One region of the Streptomyces sp. NPDC002671 genome, then DNA from elsewhere that is predicted to be linked to it. Evidence: riboswitches for the same ligand, from Rfam matches in the RefSeq annotation. Region 1 holds a riboswitch; the other holds the start of a gene.

What was found. A riboswitch is a leader RNA that binds a small molecule or an ion and turns the genes downstream of it on or off. The one in region 1 is predicted to bind glycine.
Region 2: it holds a riboswitch for glycine, as region 1 does, so the genes downstream of both, gcvT (glycine cleavage system aminomethyltransferase GcvT) here and gcvP (aminomethyl-transferring glycine dehydrogenase) in region 1, are expected to answer to the same signal.

What each region holds. Positions count from the first base shown of each region.
Region 1 covers NZ_JBSFVU010000019.1:196,410-199,806, forward strand. The annotation lists gene gcvP (aminomethyl-transferring glycine dehydrogenase) at 1-2,058, opposite strand, end outside; glycine riboswitch at 2,232-2,326, opposite strand; gene ACWD35_RS28160 (PRC-barrel domain-containing protein) at 2,446-2,817, shown strand; partial or broken gene ACWD35_RS28165 (DNA polymerase IV) at 2,880-3,397, opposite strand, start outside.
Region 2 covers NZ_JBSFVU010000024.1:83,250-86,646, forward strand. The annotation lists gene ACWD35_RS31605 (enhanced serine sensitivity protein SseB) at 1-246, opposite strand, end outside; gene ACWD35_RS31610 (AAA family ATPase) at 312-1,004, opposite strand; glycine riboswitch at 1,195-1,294, shown strand; glycine riboswitch at 1,295-1,407, shown strand; gene gcvT (glycine cleavage system aminomethyltransferase GcvT) at 1,446-2,579, shown strand; gene gcvH (glycine cleavage system protein GcvH) at 2,722-3,099, shown strand; gene glyA (serine hydroxymethyltransferase) at 3,114-3,397, shown strand, end outside.

The sequences.
Region 1 (3,397 bases):
GAGGTTCGCGCCGTCGACGTACACCTGGCCGCCCGCCTCGTGGACCTGGGCGCAGATGTCGGCGACGTGCTCCTCGAACACACCGTGCGTGGACGGGTAGGTGATCATGAGCACGGCCAGCTCGTCGCGGTGCTGCTCGATCTTGGCGCGCAGGTCCGCGACGTCGACCTCGCCGTCCTCGGCGGTCTTGACGACGACGACCTTCATGCCCGCCATCACGGCGCTGGCGGCGTTGGTGCCGTGCGCGGAGGACGGGATCAGGCAGATGGTGCGCTGCTCGTCGCCGTTCGCGCGGTGGTAGCCGCGCACCGCGAGCAGACCGGCCAGCTCGCCCTGCGAACCGGCGTTCGGCTGGAGGGAGACCTTGTCGTAGCCGGTGACCTCGGCGAGACGTTCCTCCAGCTCACGGATGAGCGTGAGGTAGCCCGCGGCCTGCTCGGCCGGCGCGAAGGGGTGCAGCTGGCCGAACTCGGGCCAGGTGACCGGCTCCATCTCCGTGGTCGCGTTGAGCTTCATGGTGCAGGAGCCCAGCGGGATCATGCCGCGGTCGAGCGCGTAGTCGCGGTCGGACAGCTTGCGCAGGTAGCGCAGCATCGCGGTCTCGGAGCGGTGCTGCTGGAAGACCGGGTGGGTCAGGAAGTCGCCGGTGCGCAGCAGCGCCTCGGGCAGCGTGTCCACGGCCGCCGCGTCCAGCGCCTCGACGTCGCCGTCGATACCGAAGGCGGCCCAGACGGCACCCAGCTGGGCGCGCGTGGTGGTCTCGTCGCAGGCCATGGAGACGTGGTCGGCGTCGACCAGGCGCAGGTTGACACCGTTCCGCTCGGCGGCGGCGGCGACCTCGGCGGCCTTGCCGGGCACGCGCGCGGTGACAGTGTCGAAGTAGGCGCCGTGCACGAGCTCGACACCGGCGGCCGTCAGGCCCGCGGCCAGGACGGTGGCGTAGCGGTGGGTGCGCTGCGCGATGATCTTCAGGCCCTCCGAGCCGTGGTAGACGGCGTACATGCCGGCCATCACGGCGAGCAGCACCTGCGCGGTGCAGATGTTGCTGGTGGCCTTCTCGCGGCGGATGTGCTGCTCACGGGTCTGCAGGGCCAGGCGGTAGGCCTTGTTGCCGTCGACGTCGACGGAGACGCCCACGAGGCGGCCGGGCAGGCTGCGCGCGAACTTCTCCTGCACGGCCATGTAGCCCGCGTGCGGACCGCCGAAGCCCATCGGGACACCGAAGCGCTGGGTGGTGCCGACCGCGAAGTCCGCGCCCAGCTCGCCGGGCGAGGTCAGCAGGGTCAGCGCGAGCAGGTCGGCGGCGACGGCAACGAGAGCGCCCAGCTCGTGCGCCTGGTCGATGACCGGCTTGATGTCCCGTACGGCACCGGAGGCGCCCGGGTACTGGATGAGGACGCCGTTGATCTCGCGGGCCGCGATGTCGGCCGGGATGCCCTCGCTCAGGTCGGCGACGACGACCTCGACGCCGGTCGGCTCGGCGCGCGTCTCGATCACGGCGATGGTCTGCGGCAGCGCGTCCGCGTCGACCAGGAACAGGCCCTTCTTGTTCTTGCCCATGCGCCGGGACAGTGCCATCGCCTCGGCGGCGGCGGTGCCCTCGTCCAGGAGGGAGGCGCCGGAGGTCGGCAGGCCGGTGAGGTCGGCGACCACCGTCTGGAAGTTCAGCAGGGCCTCCAGGCGGCCCTGGGAGATCTCCGGCTGGTACGGCGTGTACGCCGTGTACCAGGCCGGGTTCTCCATGACGTTGCGCAGGATGACGGGGGGCGTGAAGGTGCCGTAGTAGCCCAGGCCGATCATGGAGCCGAGAACCTGGTTGCGGTCGGCGAGCTCACGCAGCTCGGCGAGCACCTCGGCCTCGGTCCGGGCCTCCGGCAGATCCAGGGCTTCGGCGTTCTTGATCACATCCGGCACGGCGGCGGCGGTCAGCTCGTCGAGGGAACCGTAGCCGACCTGCGCGAGCATCTTGGCCCGCGCCTCCTGGTCGGGCCCGATGTGACGCTGCTCGAAAGGGATGCCCGCTTCGAGCTCGGACAGCGGAACGTGGTGGGCGGTCATTGCGGAGGCCTCCTGGTCTGACGCGACCTTCGAGGGCACCACGAGACGGGTGCCCGGACGGCCTCCCCCTCTGTCATCTCAACCTGAGAGCTTCACCGGGCGCCCGAGGACGCCGGCTTTCACCGTCGGTGAGGGCGGACACCGTGGACGTCCGCCCTGCTTTCCAGAGTGACCTCGTCCGTGCGGTACGTGAGCCTGAGAGATTCCGGGGAGGATTTGCTCCTTCGGCGCCTCCGACGTGGTCGGAGGACTCTCCCGCGCGGGGTCAGCAGCCGCTGTCAGCCTACCAGCGAGGTCAACGCCCGGGCCTTCGAGTGGCCGCCTCGTTGAATGTGCTCTTTTGTAGTGCTTACGGATGAGTTGCGACCAAGTGGAGGGAGAGGGACCGTGCAGACCGATATCGATCCGCGCAACCTGATCGGCCGCAAGGCGTTCGACCGAAACGGGACCAAAATCGGCACCGTCGACGAGGTGTATCTCGACGACGCGACGGGTGTGCCCGAATGGGCTGCCATACGAACAGGCCTGTTCTCCAGGGATGCGTTCGTCCCGCTGGAGCCGAGCGAGCTGGTCGAGGGCACGCTCCAGGTGCCGTTCGAACGGAGCCTGATCAAGGACGCCCCCGACTTCGGCGTGGGCCGCCACCTCTCCCCCGAACAGGAACTCCAGCTCTACCACCACTACGGTCTGGATGTAGGTGCGCCTCCAGCGGTTCCCGACCACGACTTCGGAAAGCTGGCCGGCACGGAGGAGACCTGAGCCTGCGTATGCCTCTCCGTCTGCTTCTCGCTGTGCTTCTCCGTCTGTCTCTCCGCGTCCCCGGTTTCCGGCACCAGCGGCAGCGGGTCCGCCGGCTCCAGGTCGGGGTCGTCCACCCGGAAGGTCCGCACACGGCCCGGCTCCGAGTACGGCGTCTCGAAGCGTACGGTGACCCGCCCCAGGCCGCTGCCCTGCACCCAGCCGTGGCCGTGGGCAGCGTGCCGTATGTCGTGCCCGGCGCTCCAGTGCCGCTCGGCGGGCTCCGGCTCCTCCTCGGCGGCCTCGGGCGCGGCCTGTTCCGAGGCCTCGGCGGCCAGCTCGCCCGCGGCCTGGGCGAACAGGTCCTCCTGGGTGTAGTCGGCGAGCCCGGACACACCGACCCCCAGCAGCCGTACCCCGCCCGTGGTGTCCACGGACTCCAGCAGCCGTGCCGCCGCCTCCCGGATCACGGCAGGGTCGTCCGTGGGCCCCCTGAGCGTCTCGGAGCGGGTCAGCGTCGAGAAGTCGTACCGCCGCACCTTCAGCACGATGGTCCGCCCCGACAGCCCGGCCCCGCGCAGCCGCCCCACACACCGGTCCG
Region 2 (3,397 bases), on a different contig from region 1:
GACCTGGCCGTCGAGCTCCAGCGTGGGCAGGTCCAGCGGGCCGGTGTCCGGGCCGCCGCCGTTGGGCAGCGGGACCCAGACGAAGCTGCGGCCCAGCACCTCCAGGATCCGGCCGGCCGCCGCGGGCACGCCGAGGGAGGCCGACAGCACCTCCTCCAGCTCGTTGCCGGGCCAGCCGCCGTGCGGCTGGGGATGGGGGTGCGCCTGTGCCGGGAAGTCCGCGGGAATGTCCGCCGGGAAGTCCATGTGCCTACCGCCTGCTGGGAACCACTGCTGTGGCCCACAGGCTATCGGGTGCCTGTGACAGGCCCTCACCCTGTGAACAGGATCCGCTCCAGGGCGTCCGCCGCGTCCCGGTCCAGCAGGACCGCCGAGCCGCAGCCGCCGGGCAGTTCGCCGCGCTCAACCGCCCTCAGCAGCCGGGCCGTCGTACGGCGGTGGCGGCTGAAGGCGTACCGGGAGACACCCCGGCCGCGCTCGTGCTGGCCCGCGCGGGCCGTGTCCGGGGTGACGTCGAGGAGGAGCAGGTGCAGGGTGCCGCCGCGGCGGCGGGCGGCGCGGGCCAGCCAGCCGCGCACCCAGGGCTGGGTGCCGCAGTCGTGCACGACGACTCCCTCGCCGGTCCGCAGGGCGCGGCGCAGGGCGGCGAAGTGGGCGAGGCGGACCAGGGGGCGGTAGAGGGCGTAGGGCAGGACGCGGGGCAGGCGGGCGGCCCAGCGCTCGCGGGCGTCCTGGGAGTCGACGCGGCGGCCGGGGACCGCGCGGCACATCAGAGTGGACTTGCCGCTGCCGGGCAGGCCGGTGAGCACGACCAGGTCGCGGGGGCCGAAGCGCAGGCTACGGGGGCTGCGCCCGGCGCGCTCGCGCAGATCGCGCACGACCGGGGCGGGGCGCTCGGCGGGGCGTCCCTCGGCGCGGGCGGCGCGGCGCGGGCGGGCCGGGGCGGAGGGCTGCCGCGGCACCGCGATGCCGCTGGTGGTGGCGTACGCGGATGTCCTGTTCACCGTGATCGTCCTCCCCTGTGGGCGCGGAGATCCCCCTGCCCGGTCTTCCTGCCCCTCATATGTAAAGAGAAAGTAATGCGCGGTGCCCGGCGGTTCGGTGCGCGTACGGCCACAGGTCGGTTACAGATGGGGCCTGACGGTCGGGCGCCGGGCGTGCAATGATGTGCCCGCCAACTGCATACCGGCCGCTTGAATCCGCGCGGGAGAGTCCCCAGCAGTCGTCTCGCTGGGGCGCCGAAGGAGCAAGTCCCTCCCTTGAATCTCTCAGGCCCCGTTACCGCGCGGGCGAGGCACATCTGAAAAGCGGGCCGCTGTGACAGTGGCTCCACCCAAGGTGCAAGCCCTGATCGTCCCTGTGGCGGTCGCGGCGAACCTCTCAGGTTCCGATGACAGATGGGGAGGAACGACCTCGCCCGTCATGCCCTGGGAGACGACCGACCGATGAGCAGCACCGAACTCCGTCACACCGCGCTGGATGCCCTGCATCGCTCGCTCGGTGCGACGATGACCGACTTCGCCGGCTGGGACATGCCCCTGCGCTACGGCTCCGAGCGCGACGAGCACGTGGCCGTGCGGACCAAGGCCGGTCTCTTCGACCTCTCGCACATGGGCGAGATCACCGTGACCGGTGCCGAAGCCGCCGCCTTCCTGAACCACGCCCTGGTCGGCAACATCGCCTCCGTGGGCGTCGGCCGCGCCCGCTACACCATGATCTGCCAGGCCGACGGCGGCATCCTGGACGACCTGATCGTCTACCGGCTCGCTGACACCGAGGCCGCTTCTCCTGAATACATGGTCGTGGCCAACGCCTCCAACGCCCAGGTCGTGCTCGACGCGCTGACCGAGCGGGTCGCGGGCTTCGACGCCGAGGTACGCGACGACCGGGACGCGTACGCCCTGATCGCGGTCCAGGGTCCGGAGTCCCCCGGCATCCTGAAGTCGCTCACGGACGCCGACCTGGACGGTCTGAAGTACTACGCGGGCCTGCCCGGCACGGTCGCCGGTGTCCCCGCGCTGATCGCGCGCACCGGCTACACCGGCGAGGACGGCTTCGAGCTGTTCGTGAAGCCGGAGCACGCCGTGGAGCTGTGGCAGGCGCTGACCAAGGCTGGCGAGGGCGTCGGCCTGGTGCCGTGCGGCCTGTCCTGCCGGGACACGCTGCGCCTGGAGGCGGGCATGCCGCTGTACGGGCACGAGCTGACCACCTCGCTGACCCCCTTCGACGCCGGGCTCGGCCGTGTGGTCAAGTTCGAGAAGGAGGGCGACTTCGTGGGCCGCGAGGCGCTCACCGAGGCCGCCGCGCGCGCCGAGCAGAACCCGCCGCGCGTGCTGGTGGGCCTGATCGCCGAGGGCCGCCGGGTGCCGCGCGCCGGGTACGCCGTCGTCGCCGGCGGCGAGGTGATCGGCGAGGTCACCTCGGGCGCCCCCTCCCCCACCCTGGGCAAGCCGATCGCGATGGCCTACGTCGACGCGGCGCACGCGGCGCCGGGCACCGAGGGTGTCGGCGTGGACATCCGAGGCAGCCACGAGCCGTACGAGGTCGTGGCGCTGCCTTTCTACAAGCGGCAGAAGTAGACACCGGGCGCGGTCCGTCCCCGCGGTCCGTCCACGCGGACTGTCCCCGTGACGTGACACTGCGCACATTTCGCCTGCTCACCGACGGTTCCGGCCGTCCCCCACTCATCAGCACACTCCCGCGTACAGGAGAATTCAGACCATGAGCAACCCCCAGCAGCTGCGTTACAGCAAGGAGCACGAGTGGCTGTCGGCCGCCGAGGACGGCGTGTCGACGGTCGGCATCACGGAGCACGCGGCCAACGCGCTCGGCGATGTCGTTTTCGTCCAGCTCCCGGAGGTCGGTGACACCGTGACCGCGGGCGAGTCCTGCGGCGAGCTTGAGTCGACCAAGTCCGTCAGCGACCTGTACGCGCCGGTCACCGGCGAGGTCACCGAGATCAACCAGGACGTCGTGGACGACCCGTCGCTGGTGAACTCCGTCCCCTTCGAGGGCGGCTGGCTCTTCAAGGTGCGTATCGAGGACGAGCCGGCCGACCTGCTCTCCGCCGACGAGTACACCGCCTTCACCGCCGGCTGAGGAGTCGTAGCCGTATGACTGTCCTGAACACGCCTCTGCACGAGCTGGACCCGGAGATCGCCGCCGCGGTCGACGCCGAGCTGAACCGCCAGCAGTCCACGCTGGAGATGATCGCCTCCGAGAACTTCGCGCCGCTCGCGGTGATGGAGGCGCAGGGCTCGGTGCTGACCAACAAGTACGCGGAGGGCTACCCGGGCCGCCGCTACTACGGCGGCTGCGAGCACGTCGACGTCGCCGAGCAGATCGCCATCGACCGGATCAAGGAGCTGTTCGGCGCCGAGTACGCCAACGTGCAGCC